One region of the Kitasatospora sp. Xyl93 genome, then DNA from elsewhere that is predicted to be linked to it. Evidence: riboswitches for the same ligand, from Rfam matches in the RefSeq annotation. Region 1 holds a riboswitch; each other region holds the start of a gene.

Region 1 (3,418 bases):
GTGCCTCCCGCCCGGCCCGCTGGGCCCGGAAGACCAGCCGGTGCAGCTCCACCTGCCAGGGCGCCGGCGCGGCGCCGATCACGAAGGTGCGGGCGGTGGAGACGCCGTAGCCGCGGTACTGGGCGCCCATCACCACGGTCAGGAAGTCGCCCTCCTCCACCCGGCGGTCGGTCGGCTGGTGGGCGGCCTGGCCGGAGTGGCTGCCGGTGCCGACCGAGACCGGGAAGGCCGCCCGGTCGGCGCCGTGGTCGATCATCCGGCGCTCCAGCTCCATCGCCAGGTGCCGCTCGGTGCGGCCGACCAGGATCGACTCCAGCAGCTCGCCCAGCGCCTGGTCGGCGATCTCCGCGGCGATCCGCAGGTCCGCGATCTCGCGCTCGTCCTTGACCACCCGCAGCCGCTCGACCGTCTGGCCGAGGTCCACCAGCCGGGCCCCCTCGGTCAGGCCGGCCACCGCCCGGTGCCGGGTGACGGTCAGGTCGTGCTCCTCCACGGCCAGGCCCGACACCCCGGACCGCGCGGCGGCGGTCGCGGCGGCCAGCGCCGTGTCCGAGCCGGCCGCCACCGGCAGCCTGGTGACGTCCGGAGCGATCAGGTGCTCCCCGGAGTCGTCCGGCGGCAGATCGTCCGGCAGCGCGAGCAGGGCGCGCTCCCTGGTCAGCAGCAGGCTCGCCCCGCAGGGCGCGCAGCCCGTCAGGTACCGCACGTTCGCCGCGCGGGTGATCAGCGCCGCATCGGCCCCGGCCGCACTGCAGTGCTCCCTCACCCGCTCCCGCCGCCCCGCGTACGCATCCGCCATGCGTCGAGCCTACGAACCCCCGGCCCGAAGCGCCCGCCGAGCACCCCCGGCAGAACCCCCGGTGCTCCTTGCGCGCCCCCCGCGCGACCGCGCCCTCACCTCCGGGCGCGCGCCGTGCGCCCCGCCCCCGCCCGGGGCCGTGCCGCGGCCCCGGGGACGACCCGCGGGACGGGCGCTCAGGCCTCCTGGCCCGGCGTCCAGCGCTGCTCGACCCGGGCGAGCTTCCAGTACCCGATCGCGATCGCCCAGACCAGCACGAACAGCCCGGCGATGCCGTAGCCGACGTTGTCCAGCGAGATGTCCGCGATGAACCCGGAGACCGGGTCGGTCAGGTCGAGCTTCTCGTGCAGCACCCCGACCAGCTCGATGGTGCCGATGACGAAGGCGACCGCGATCGACAGACCGGTGATGGTCAGGTTGTAGTACACCTTCCGGACCGGGTTGGCGAAGGCCCACTGGTACGCGAAGTTCATGAACGTCCCGTCCAGGGTGTCGAACAGGCTCATCCCGGCCGCGAACAGCAGCGGCAGGCAGACGATCGCGTACCAGGGCAGCCCGGAGGCCGCGCCCGAGCCGGCCATCACCATCAGGGTGACCTCGGTCGCGGTGTCGAAGCCCAGGCCCAGCACCATGCCCACCGGGAACATCTGCCCCGGTCGGGTGATCGACCGGGTCGCCCGGTTCAGCACCCGGGCCATGAAGCCGCGCGAGTCGAGGTGCGCCTCAAGCTCCCGCTCGTCGAACTGCCCGGCCCGCATCGCCCGGAACACCTTGAGGATGCCGAGCAGTGCCGCCAGGTTGAGCGCGCCGATCAGGTAGAGGAAGACGCCCGAGGTGGTCGTCCCGATCATGCCGAGCCACTTGTGGGTGGTCGACTCGTCGTCCATCAGCGTGTTCGCCAGCTGCGCGCCGCCCGCCACCAGGGCGGCCATCACGACCACCATCGAGGAGTGCCCGAGGGCGAACCAGAACCCCACCGAGACCGGCCGCTTGCCGTCCGCCATCAGCTTGCGGGTGGTGTTGTCGATCACCGCGATGTGGTCGGCGTCGAAGGCGTGCCGCATGCCGAGGGTGTACGCGGTGATACCCAGGCCCACCCCGAAGGCCTGGGTACCGACCGCGTACCGCTCGGGTGCGACCAGGAAGACGAGCGTCCCGAAGGCCACCACGTGCATGGCCAGGATCACCCCCATCAACCCGGCCGTACGGATGGTGTCCTCGCGCCGCCACCGGAAGCTCGGCAGCGCGGAGGGGGCCGTCTTCGCCCCGGTGGCGACGGTTTCGGGCAGGGTCATCTGCGGATCACGCTCCAGCACCTCGTGGAAAACCTCGTGAGATGCCGTGGCCGGTCTCCTGGCTGACGGGACGCCCGTACCCGCCTTCCCAGGCGCGCGGGGCGCCCAGTGGCTTCATGGGTACGGACGACGTTCCTCCGTGGGCGGAGGAACGACCCGATCACAGTGGCGAGGGCCGCTCCGGGCTGGGATCCCTGAGGATCCGTCACCGGTCTTCCCGAGCACCACGGCGGGGAACACCGTAGGGGCCGGGCCCCACGGGTGCAAGGCTGCGCACCTGCGCAGGTGTCCAGGATCACAGGGCGCCGCCTGCAAGAATGTCCGCATGCATCTCGTACCGGCCGACCGCGCGGGCCACCGCACCATCGACGGGCACCGGGTCTGCGAGGCCATCGCCGCGATCGGCGAGCCCGCGCACGTCCGGTCCTGGGCCGAGCGGTTCTCGCTGCTCGCCGACCCCGGGCGGCTCGCCCTGCTGCTCGCCCTCCACCGGGCCGGCCCGCTCGCCGTCACCGACCTCGCGGTCGCCACCGGCATGCGCGACCCCGCCGTCTCCCAGGCCCTGCGGCTGCTCCGCACGGCCGGCGTGGTGACCGGCGACCGGGACGGACGGGTGGTGCGCTACCGGCTCGTGGACGAGGCCATGCGCCCCCTCCTCGACGAGTGCACCGCCGCCGAGCACCACGAGCCCACCGCGGCCGCCGGCTGACACCCGCAAACCCCGGCCGGGACCGGGCCCGACCAGTACGATCATGGTGTGCCGTCCCATCCCCACGTCTGGCCCGCCGACCGCTGGAACACCCGACCAGTCAGGGCCCGCGTGCTGGCGGTCGCCCGCACCCTCACCTCGGCCACCCGGGTCCTGGACGTCCTCACCCTGCTGAGCCCGGACGGCATCGAGCGGTACTTCACCGTCAACCCCGGCTCCGCCTTCGCCGACCGCGCCCTGGACGAGTACCTGCACGGCCTGCCCGGCTTCACCGTGCTGGACTGGGAGGACGCCGTCCGCCGCCGCTTCGACCTGGCCGTCGCCTGCGCCGTCCACTCCTCCATGCACCGCCTGGACGCCCGCCTCGTCGTCCTCCCGCACGGCGCCGGCTACAACCGCCTGGTCACCGAGTCGACCGGCGACACGGTCACCGCCGCCGGCCTGTCCCGCAACGAACTCACCCACCGCGGACGGGTGTTCGTGGACGTCCTCGGCCTCTCCCACCCCGAGCAGCTGGACCGGCTGCGGGACTCCTGCCCCGAGGCGCTGGACGTCGCCCGGGTCGTCGGCGACCCGTGCTTCGACCGGATGCTCGGCAGCCGGCGCTCCCGCGAC
Region 2 (3,418 bases), 3.5 Mb from region 1:
GCCGGGCCGCCGAAGCCGCGGCGGTGCGGCAGCCGGCCCATGGCGACCACCTCGGCGACGGTGAAGTCGAACTCGGCGGAGTGCTCCTGGGTCAGCGCGGCCACCCGGCGGGCGCTCTCCCGGGCGGTGAGGGCGTGCAGGTCGTCCCCGGCCAGCCGGACCACGCCGCCGGTCGGCTCCAGCACCCGGTAGACGCAGCGCAGCAGGGTCGACTTGCCGCTGCCGTTCGGGCCGATCAGGCCGACCACCTGCCCGGCGGCGGCCGCCAGGCTCACCTCGTGGACCAGCCGGGTGCCGGCCAGTTCCACCGAGACGGCGTCGACGGCGAGGTCCTGGGCCCGCGTCGGCCCGGTCCCGGCCGCCGCCTCGATCACGTCGGTCACCGGTTGCCTCCGAAGGCCTGGCCGCGGCGGCGCATCATCACGAGGAAGGCGGGCACGCCGAGGACCGCGGTGAACACCCCGACGGGCAGTTCGGCGGGCGCCAGCAGGGTGCGCGAGGCGATGTCCACCCAGACCAGCAGCAGCGCCCCGGCGAGCGGCGCGACCACCAGCACCCGGCGGTGCCCGGCGCCGACCAGCATCCGCGACAGGTGCGGCATCAGCAGCCCGACGAAGCCGATCGCCCCGCTGACGGCGACCACGGTGCCGGTGACGGCGGCGGTCACCACGAACAGCTCGCGGCGCAGCCGGTCCGGGTCCACGCCGAGCGAGGCGGAGGTCTCGTCGCCCATCGCGAGCGCGTCCAGCCGCCCGGCGGCGCCGGTCAGGTAGGCGAGGCCGGCCAGCACCGTGGCGGCGGCGACCGGCACCTTGCCCCAGGTGGCGCCGCCGAGGCTGCCGAGCAGCCACATCATGGCGTCCCGGGCGGCTTCGCCGCGGTCGGCGGCGAAGACCATCAGGGTGGTGGTGGCCGAGAAGCCGTAGGACAGGGCGGTGCCGGTGAGCACCAGGCGCAGCGGGGTGAGCCCGTACGCGGTGCGGGCGGCGAGGTAGACCAGCGTCATGGCGGCCAGGGCGGAGCCGAAGGCGGACGCGGAGACGGCCCACACCCCGAGCGAGGCGAAGGCCCCGAACAGCAGGACGGCGTTGGCGCCGACGGCCGCGCCGGAGGAGACGCCGAGCACGAAGGGGTCGGCCAGCGCGTTGCGCACCAGCGCCTGGACGGCGACCCCGCACGCGGCCAGCCCGGCGCCGACGACGGCGGCCAGCACGGTGCGCGGCAGCCGGATCTCCCAGACGATCGCGTACGCGGCCGCCTCGCCCGCGTCCAGCCGACCGCCCGTCAGCCCGGCGCCCAGCAGTCGCAGCACCCGGGGCAGGCCGAGGCCGGAGGAGCCCAGCGCGACTCCGCAGACCAGCGAGAGCAGCAGCGCGACGGCGAGGCCGGCGGCGAGCGGGGCGACGGGTGTGCGCCGGGCGGGCGGGCCGGCTGCACGGTCTGCGGGTGCGCGGTTCACGGGGACGCCTTGCCTCGGGCCGCGGGTGCGCCGGGGCGGGCGCGGGCCGCAGGTGTGCCGGGGCGCCGTTCCCCTCGCAGTCCGCGGCGAGTTGTCGGGAGGTCAGCGGCCGAGGGCGATCGGGCTGGCGCGGTCGTACGGGCTGGTACGGGCCGCGCTCACCGTTGCGGGTCAGCGCCGGATTCACACCGGACTTCCCCCTCGGACGCCCTGGCAGCATAACAGCCACTCAGGGCAGGCAACCCTTACCGGGGGTGGGGCCGGGCGGTGAACGCACGACCGCCCCCGTCCGGCTGCGCGGACGGGGGCGGTCGGGTGGCGACGCGTCAGGCTCAGGCCTGCTTGGTCTCCCAGAAGATCTTGTCGACCTCGGCGATCAGGTCCAGCAGGGCCTGGCCGGTGGCCGGGTCGGTGGACGCCTTGGCGGCCGAGGCGGCCTTCAGGGTGTCGTTGATCAGCTGGTGCAGCTGCGGGTACTTCTCGAAGTGCGGGGCCTTGAAGTAGTCGCTCCACAGCACCGAGATGTGGTGCTTGACGGCCTCGGCGCGCTGCTCCTTGATGATGATGGCGCGGGCGCGGAAGTGCGGGTCCTCGTTGGCCTGGTACTTCTCCTGGGTGGCCTTGACCGACTCGGCCTCGAGCTTGGCCTGCGCCGGGTCGTACACGCCGCAGGGCAGGTCGCAGTGGGCGTGGGCGGTGGCGCGCGGTGCAAACAGACGAGAGAACATGGGAGTCCTTCCTTAGATCGTCTTCCCGCGCCCGAGATTACCCCGCCGTCCTCGCGGTTTCGCGGTCGGGCGGCGGGCCTAGGGCAAAAGACGGACCCGGAACCGGGGTAATCCGGACATCGGGCCGGTGACGGTCCGTACGGCAGACTGGGGGCGGGCGGAGCGGGAGGAGGAGTCGTGGCGCGGAGCACGCGACCGGAGGGCGCCGGAGCCGGCGGACGGGACCGGGGCGGCGCGCTGCCGTTCGGACTGGTCGACGTGGCCGGGCCGTCGATGGTCCCGACCCTGCGCGAGGGCGACCAGCTGCTGGTCCGCTACGGCGCGCCGATCCGGCCGGGGGCGGTGGTGCTCTTCCGGCACCCCTTCCAGCAGGACCTGCTGGTGGTGAAACGGGCCGCCGAGCGCCGGTCCAAGGGCTGGTGGCTGCTCTCCGACAACCGTCCGGTGGACAGCGACAGCCGCAGCTACGGCGCCGTCCCGGACGAACTGGTGCTCGGCCGGGTGCTGCTGCGGCTGCGGCCGAGCCCGGCCTGGCTGGCGCCGGGGCGCCGGCTGGAGCGGCTGCTGCTCACCCCGCGGCTGGCCCGGGTGCCGGGCCTGGCCCGCCGGCTGGGCGCCTGGGTGGACGGGGTCTAGGACCTACTCGCGGGCCGCCGCCTCCGCCTCCTGGCGCTTGCGGGCCCGGTAGGCGGCCACGTTGGCGCGGGTCGCGCAGCGGTCCGAGCAGTAGCGGCGGGAGCGGTTGGTCGAGGTGTCCAGGTAGGCGTTGCGGCAGGGCGCGGCCTGGCAGATGCCGAGCCGGTCGGCGCCCAGCTCGGTCAGGTGGACGGCCAGGCCCATGCAGGCGACCGCGCTGAAGTGCGCGGTGGCGGTCGGCGAGTTGTCGGCCAGGTGCAGGTGCCAGCGCGGCCGTCCGGCGTCGTCCAGGTAGTCGTGCCCGGAGATCAGCGGGCTGACCGGGTACTCCATGAGCAGGCTGTTCAGCAGGTCGACGCCGCGGATCTCGTCGCCGTCGGCGGCGGCCTCGAAGACCCCGCGCAGCCGGGTCCGCACCGCCCGCAGCCGGGGCAGGTCGGACTCGTCGGCGAGGGCGGCGGCCCGCGAGGAGTCGGAGAACAGGGCGCGCACCGCCTCCACGGAGGTCAGCGCGTCGGTGCCGCGCTCGGGCTCCTCGGTGTTCACCAGCCGGACGGCGAGGTCGGCGTAGGCGGCGAGCTCCACAGGGGTCCTT
Region 3 (3,418 bases), 4.3 Mb from region 1:
GGGCTGGAGGCTGACCACGTCGCGGCGGGCCGCGGCCAGCTTCTCGACGGTGCCGAAGGGGGCGATCCGATCCTCCGGGCTGTGCAGGACGAGGGTGGGCACCCGCAGGTCGGTGCCCTCGGCGAGACGGGCGGAGTCCGCGAGGTCGACGCCGGTGCGGCCCTCGGCGGCGAGGGCGCCAAGCTCTGCGGCGACGCCCCGGAAACCGGCCCGGGCGGCGTCCCGGCGGGCGGAGGCCGGGAGGTCGAGCACGGGAGAGTCGAGGATCAGGCCCCGGACGGCGTGCGACCAGACGGAGCGGGCCGCGGTCTGCAGGACCATGGTCGCGCCGAGGGACCAGCCGTACAGGACCACCTTGCCCGCGCCGCTGTCGAGCGCCAGCCGTACCGCCGACTCGACGTCGCGCCACTCGGTCTCGCCGAAGTGGCTGAGCCCGTCCGGGGAGTCGGGGGCGCCCCGGTCGCCGCGGTAGGTGACGGCGAGGGCGGGCAGGCCGAGCCGGTCGAGCACGGGGAACACCGGGAGGGTCTGCTGGCGGTCGGCCCCGGGGCCGTGCACCAGGATCACCCAGGTGCCGCGCTTGCCGTGGAGCCGCCAGGCGGGCAGCGCGCCGAGCTCGCCGTCGGCGGCGGTGTCGGCGAAGGCCAGGCCGAGCGCCTCGGAGGGGTCGCCGAGGTGGACCCGGGGGGTGAAGCGGACCTCGGTCCCGGGGGCGAGGGTGCCCCGGTCGGCGCGGACCAGCCGGCGGGTGACGCCCCGTTCGTCGCCGTGCAGGACCTCCTCGACCACCGCGTGCCCGCCGTCCGCCCACTCGACCGCCCAGCGGCCGGGGCGCAGGCTCGCGGGGCCGCGGGTGAAGGTGACCCGGCCGGGGGCGAGGCCGCGGACCACCACCGGCGCCGACTCCTGGACGGCGGGCGCCGGACGGACCATCCGCTCGGAGGCCCGACGGCCGATCACCAGCACGGCGGCCCCGGCCGCGGTGGCCCCGACCGCGGCGGCCGCCACGACGGCGGCGGTTCCCCAACGCATATCGCTCCCCGCTCTGTTGCTCTCGGACCGGACGGTGTTCGAGCACCAGTTCACCTGCGCCCCGCCCGGACGGCCACCCGGACGGCCACCCCGATGGGCCGTCCGGGTCGCCCGGGCGGCGGGCGGGCGGCGGGCGGGCGGGCCCGAGGAGGGGACGGTCGGGAGGGCGACCGCCCGGGCCGGTGCCGCTGCCGGCGCCTGCCGGTGCCGGGCGATCCCACGGGGTGCCAGCGGGCCGGCGTGTGACCAACCCCTCCGTGACCTCGGTTGACTCCCGGTTCGGGCCCGTGATGGGATCCTGGGGCCAAACGGAGGCATGGAGAGGAAGCCGGTGGAAGTCCGGCGCGGTCCCGCCACTGTCACCGGGGAGCACGCTCGGAACATCGCCACGGCGGGCCGTCGACGGCCGCTGGAAGGCTCCGGGAGTGCGTTCGACCCGGAAGCCAGGAGACTCTCGCCCCCGTCACGTCGATCCAGGGCGCGGACCCTGAGTGAGGACACGCACGCGATGCAGGCTGCCCCGCCCGGCCGGACTCCGAGCTGCCTTCCGCCGTGCGGCCGATGACCCCGCCCACCGCCTCCCCCGCTCCGCGCCCGCTGACCCGCGCCGCCGCGTTCGCGCTCGGCGCCGCCGCGGGCTACGCCGCCGACACCCGCTTCGCCGACCCCCGCCGGGGCCACCCGGTGGCCGTCTTCGGCAGCGCCGCGATCCGGCTGGAGCGCAGGGTGTGGCGCGACGGCCGCGCCGCCGGGGCCGGGTACACGGCGCTGTGCGTGGGCGCGGTCGCGGCGGGCGCGCTCGCCCTGGACCGTACGGTGGGCCGGCGCCCGCTGGGCCGGGCCGCGCTGGCGGCGGCCGCGACCTGGACCGTGCTCGGCGGCACCTCGCTGACCCGGGAGGCGCGCACCATCGGCCGCTCGCTCGCCGCGGGCGACCTCGCGGCCGCCCGGGAGCGGCTGCCGCACCTGTGCGGGCGGGACCCGAGCGCGCTGGACGGGCAGCAGATCGCCCGGGCCGTGGTCGAGTCGGTGGCCGAGAACACCGCCGACGCCGTGGTGAACGCGCTGGCCTGGGGCACCCTGGCCGGCACCCCCGGACTGCTGGCCTTCCGCGCCGTGAACACCCTGGACGCCATGGTGGGCCACCGCTCGCCGCGCTACGCCCGGTTCGGCTGGGCCTCGGCCCGGCTGGACGACCTGGCGGGCTGGCCCGGCGCCCGGCTGACGGCACTGTTGACGGTGGCCGCCGCGCCCGAACCCCGGACCGCCTGGCGGATCTGGCGGCGCGACGGCTCCGCGCACCCGAGCCCGAACGCGGGCCAGGCCGAGGCGGCGTTCGCCGGCGCGGTGGGCGTGCGGCTGGGCGGGACGCTGCGGTACGGCGAGCAGGTGGAGGACCGGCCGGTGCTGGGCGCGGAGCTGCGCCCGGTCACGGTGGACGACATCGAACGGGCCTGCGCGCTCTCCCGGCGGGTGGGCGCACTGGCGCTGGGTACGACGGTCGCGGGGCACGTCCTGCTGCGGACGCTGATGAAGAAGAGGGGGCGGGCATGACGAACGCGCTGCTGGTCGCGGGGACGACCTCGGACGCGGGCAAGAGCGTGGTGACGGCCGGGATCTGCCGTTGGCTCGCCCGCCAGGGCGTGCGGGTCGCGCCGTTCAAGGCGCAGAACATGTCGCTCAACTCCTTCGTCACCGCCGACGGCGCCGAGATCGGCCGCGCCCAGGCGATGCAGGCGCAGGCCGCCCGGGTGGAGCCGGAGGCGGCGATGAACCCGGTGCTGCTCAAGCCCGGCGCGGACGGCCGCAGCCAGGTGGTGCTGCTCGGCCGGCCGGTGGCCGAGGTGGGCGCGCTGGACTACCGCGAGCGCAAGCCCGTCCTGCTGGAGCGCGCCCTGGAGTGCCTGGCCGACCTGCGCAGCCGCTACGACGTGGTGGTCTGCGAGGGCGCGGGCTCGCCGGCCGAGATCAACCTGCGCGACCGCGACATCGCCAACATGGGCCTGGCCACGGCCGCCGCCCTGCCGGTGGTGGTGGTCGGGGACATCGACCGCGGCGGGGTCTTCGCCGCGATGTACGGGACGCTGGCACTGCTGTCGGCGGAGGACCAGCGGCACGTGGCGGGCTGGTTCGTCAACAAGTTCCGCGGCGACTCGCGGCTGCTGGCGCCCGGGCTGGAGATGCTGCACGAGCTGACCGGACGTCCGGTGCTGGGCACCCTGCCGATGCTGCCCGGGCTCTGGCTGGACGCCGAGGACTCGCTGGACCTGTCCACCGTGGTCGACCGGACGGACGGGCCCGGACCGCTCGGCGCGGACGTGCTGCGGGTGGCCGTGGTGCGCTTCCCCCGGCTGTCCAACTTCACCGACCTGGACGCGCTCGCGCA
Region 4 (3,418 bases), 3.5 Mb from region 1:
TGCGCTCGGCGATCAGCGTGGACAGCTGCTTCGCCTCGGCGGAGTCGAAGTCGATCCGCAGCTTGAAGAAGACGTCCTGGAGGCCCATCACGCCCAGGCCGACCGGCCGCCAGCGGGAGTTGGACGTCCCGGCCTCGGTGGTCGGGTAGAAGTTGATGTCCACCACGCGGTCGAGGAAGGTGACGGCGGTGCGCACGGTGGCGTCCAGCCGCTCCCAGTCCATGGCGCCGAGCAGGTCGGCGGCCGAGGCGCCGGAGGCCACGTGGGCGCCCAGGTTGACCGAGCCCAGGTTGCAGACGGCGGTCTCGGAGTCGTCCGTGACCTCCAGGATCTCGGTGCACAGGTTGGAGGAGTGCACCGTGCGGCCCGGCAGCGCGGTCTGGTTGGCGGCGCGGTTGGAGGCGTCCTTGAAGGTCATCCAGCCGTTGCCGGTCTGCGCCAGGGTGCGCATCATGCGGGCGTACAGGGTCTGCGCCGGGATGGTGCGCACGGCCTTGCCGGCCAGCTCGGCCTTGCGGTACGCCTCGTCGAAGTCGGCGCCCCACAGGTCGACCAGCTCGGGCACGTCGGCCGGCGAGAACAGCGACCAGTCCTCGTTGGCGTTGACCCGGCGCATGAACTCGTCCGGGATCCAGTGCGCCAGGTTGAGGTTGTGGGTGCGGCGGGCCTCTTCGCCGGTGTTGTCGCGGAGCTCCAGGAACTCCTCGATGTCGGCGTGCCAGGTCTCCAGGTAGACGCAGGCCGCGCCCTTGCGGCGGCCGCCCTGGTTGACGGCGGCGACCGAGGAGTCGAGGGTGCGCAGGAACGGCACGATGCCGTTGGACTTGCCGTTGGTGCCGCGGATCAGGCTGCCGCGCGAGCGGATGCGCGAGTAGGACAGGCCGATGCCGCCGGCGTGCTTGGAGAGGCGGGCGATCTGCGCGTAGCGGTTGTAGATCGAGTCCAGGTTGTCCAGCGGCGAGTCGAGCAGGTAGCAGCTCGACATCTGCGGGTGCCGGGTGCCGGAGTTGAAGAGCGTCGGCGAGGAGGTCAGGTACTCCAGGCGGCTCATCAGGCCGTACAGCTCGGCCACCTCGCGCACCGACTGCTCGCTGTCGCCGACCGCCAGGCCGCAGGCGACGCGGAGCAGGAAGTGCTGCGGGGTCTCGATCACCTTGCGGGTGATCGGGTGGCGCAGCAGGTAGCGGGACTGCACGGTGCGCAGGCCGAAGTATTCGAAGCGGTCGTCGCCCGCGGTGTCGACCAGCGCGTCCAGGGCGGCGGCGTGCTTGGCGACGAAGGCCGCGGTGGTGTCGCCGATCAGGCCCTCGGCGTGGCCGACGGCGATCGAGGCGGAGAAGGACGTCGAGCCCTGGCTGTTCGCCTCGTCGACGATCTCCAGGGCGAGCAGGCGGGCGGCCAGCTTCGAGTACTGGGGGTCCTCGGCGATCATCGACGCGGCGGCGTCCACGGCCAGCCCGCGGAGTTCGGCGAAGTCCGAGCCGGCGTGGCGGCCGCGCAGCGCGGCGGCGGCGACGTGGCCGGGGTCGACCTCGGTGAGGTCGGTGCTGCGGTCGGTGAGCAGCCGCAGCAGGGCGCCGCCGGGGTCGGAGACCGTCGGGTCGGTGAAGGCGGTACCGGAGCCCTGGGCGGGCAGGGTGGCTGAGGCAGCGGTGGTCAAGGCGCTCTCTCCTGGCGGCGATCGGCGGCGGTGATCGGGGGCCACCGGGCCGATCGGGGCAGGGGAGCACGGCACGAACGCAGACGGCGTCGCGCGACGGTGACTCCCCGGCCCGCCCGCGAGGCCCGGAGGGGTACTGCTCGTGCCGGCGCGGCCTCTGCGGGAGGGCCGTGGCGCACGCCGTCGGCAGGTACTCGGACTCGCGGGCACGGCTGCTGGAGCCGCCCGCACACCGCTGCGGGGCAGTCCCGGATTCGCACCGGGTTCCCCTGCATCGACAGCAGGAGTGAGCATACATGTAGTGGTGTCTCCCTGAAGCGGCCCCAGATGTAGTGCGGCGCCGCGTGTCTGGGCGATAACCGGTCGTGCCGGAACCATGGCGGACGATGGCCCTCGGCGACTCCGGAAGCCGGGCCGGGGCGTCCTGGTTTCGATACGGAATGGCCACCGGGAGGACCGGTGGTCATGCGGATGCCCTACGATCTGGGCGCATGAGCGACGGAACTGGCGTACCTGGGCAGGGGCCGCAGGGAACGCCTCCCGCCGGGCCGGGGGGCGCACAGAGTCAGCAGCCGGTGGTACCTGGTCCGGTACCGCCGCCGAGTGGAGGTTTCGGGCCGCCGCCCGCCTCGTACGGGCCGGTCGTGCCGTCGGCGCAGCCGGTCGCACAGCCCATCCCTCCGGTGCCGCATCCGGTGGCGCCTGCGCCGCAGCCGGCCCCGCCGGTCGGTCAGCCGCAGCCCCAGCCGCACCCGGTCGGTCAGCCGCACCCGGTCGCGCAGCCGCAGCCGAACCCCCAGCCGCAGTGGCACCTGCAGCAGCAGCCCCAGCAGCCCGTCCCGCCGCAGCGGGTCGAGCCGGACTGGGACGCGCTGGCGGACCGCAACGAGGCCGACGGCAAGCGCCGTCGCCGGATGAGGGTCATCGGCGTGGTGGCCGCGGTCGCCGTGGTCGGCGGCCTGGCCGCCGGCGGCGTGCTGCTGTTCAAGGGCAAGAAGGACAACGGCCCCACGACGGCCACCACCACCCCGCCGACGGCCAACCCGAGCGCCTCCGGCACGCCCGGCCAGCCGGACGACCCGTCGAAGCCGATCTGGGAGGTCGCCACCGACCCGGCGCCGCAGGACGCGGGAGCGCTCTTCTCCTCGCTCCAGGTGACGATCAACGGTGCCACCTGGAACCGGACCGTGGTGGCTCTGGACTCGCCCTGCTGGGACGGGAACTCCACGACCGGCGGGCTGGGCAAGGTGCTCGGCGACCAGGGGTGCCAGCAGGTGCTCCGGGCGACGTACGTGTCCGGTGAGAGCGCGGTCACCGTCGGGGTGGCGGTCTTCGACCACAAGATCCAGGCCGAGACCGCGACGAAGAACTTCGCCGGTCAGCTCAAGGGCGCGCCCGCGGCCGGATCGCCGGCGTTCTGCGCCGCCGCCGGCTGCACGGGCACCCACAACAGCCTGGGCCGGTACGCGTACTTCACCGTCGAGGGATCGGCGAAGGGCGGCAACGCCCCGGACGCCACGGCGACCGCGGCGGCCTCCGGGTTCGCCGAGCACGTGAAGGGGCAGCTGCTCAAGCGTGCCAAGGCCGCGTCCTCGGCCGCGCCCGGTGTTCAGGGGACCCCGCCGGCTCCGGCGGGCTGACCTGCCGGGACGCCGCCGCCGGTGACCCCGGCGGGTCGGCCCGCCGGGACACTCCGGCCCCGGTGGACCGTTCGCGGGGGCCGGGGGAGTGTGGCAGGCTCTCGGGACAGTCATTTCG

The links. A riboswitch is a leader RNA that binds a small molecule or an ion and turns the genes downstream of it on or off. The one in region 1 is predicted to bind cobalamin.
Region 2: another riboswitch for cobalamin. It lies ahead of ACZ5GH_RS22825 (FecCD family ABC transporter permease); the one in region 1 lies ahead of nicT (Nickel transporter NicT).
Region 3: another riboswitch for cobalamin. It lies ahead of ACZ5GH_RS26115 (cobalamin biosynthesis protein); the one in region 1 lies ahead of nicT (Nickel transporter NicT).
Region 4: another riboswitch for cobalamin. It lies ahead of ACZ5GH_RS22685 (ribonucleoside-diphosphate reductase subunit alpha); the one in region 1 lies ahead of nicT (Nickel transporter NicT).

Annotation. Positions count from the first base shown of each region.
Region 1 covers NZ_AP029185.1:1,615,263-1,618,680, forward strand. Annotated here, with positions in the region: gene ACZ5GH_RS06700 (M24 family metallopeptidase) at 1-799, opposite strand, end outside; gene nicT (Nickel transporter NicT) at 976-2,094, opposite strand; cobalamin riboswitch at 2,126-2,338, opposite strand; gene ACZ5GH_RS06710 (ArsR/SmtB family transcription factor) at 2,420-2,803, shown strand; gene ACZ5GH_RS06715 (hypothetical protein) at 2,852-3,418, shown strand, end outside.
Region 2 covers NZ_AP029185.1:5,103,407-5,106,824, forward strand. Annotated here, with positions in the region: gene ACZ5GH_RS22820 (ABC transporter ATP-binding protein) at 1-383, opposite strand, end outside; gene ACZ5GH_RS22825 (FecCD family ABC transporter permease) at 380-1,459, opposite strand; cobalamin riboswitch at 1,571-1,701, opposite strand; gene sodN (superoxide dismutase, Ni) at 1,792-2,187, opposite strand; gene sodX (nickel-type superoxide dismutase maturation protease) at 2,461-2,823, shown strand; gene ACZ5GH_RS22840 (CGNR zinc finger domain-containing protein) at 2,827-3,408, opposite strand.
Region 3 covers NZ_AP029185.1:5,900,107-5,903,524, reverse strand. Annotated here, with positions in the region: gene ACZ5GH_RS26120 (alpha/beta hydrolase family protein) at 1-1,032, opposite strand, end outside; cobalamin riboswitch at 1,354-1,486, shown strand; gene ACZ5GH_RS26115 (cobalamin biosynthesis protein) at 1,594-2,586, shown strand; gene ACZ5GH_RS26110 (cobyric acid synthase) at 2,583-3,418, shown strand, end outside.
Region 4 covers NZ_AP029185.1:5,070,466-5,073,883, forward strand. Annotated here, with positions in the region: gene ACZ5GH_RS22685 (ribonucleoside-diphosphate reductase subunit alpha) at 1-1,636, opposite strand, end outside; cobalamin riboswitch at 1,829-1,954, opposite strand; gene ACZ5GH_RS22690 (hypothetical protein) at 2,356-3,300, shown strand.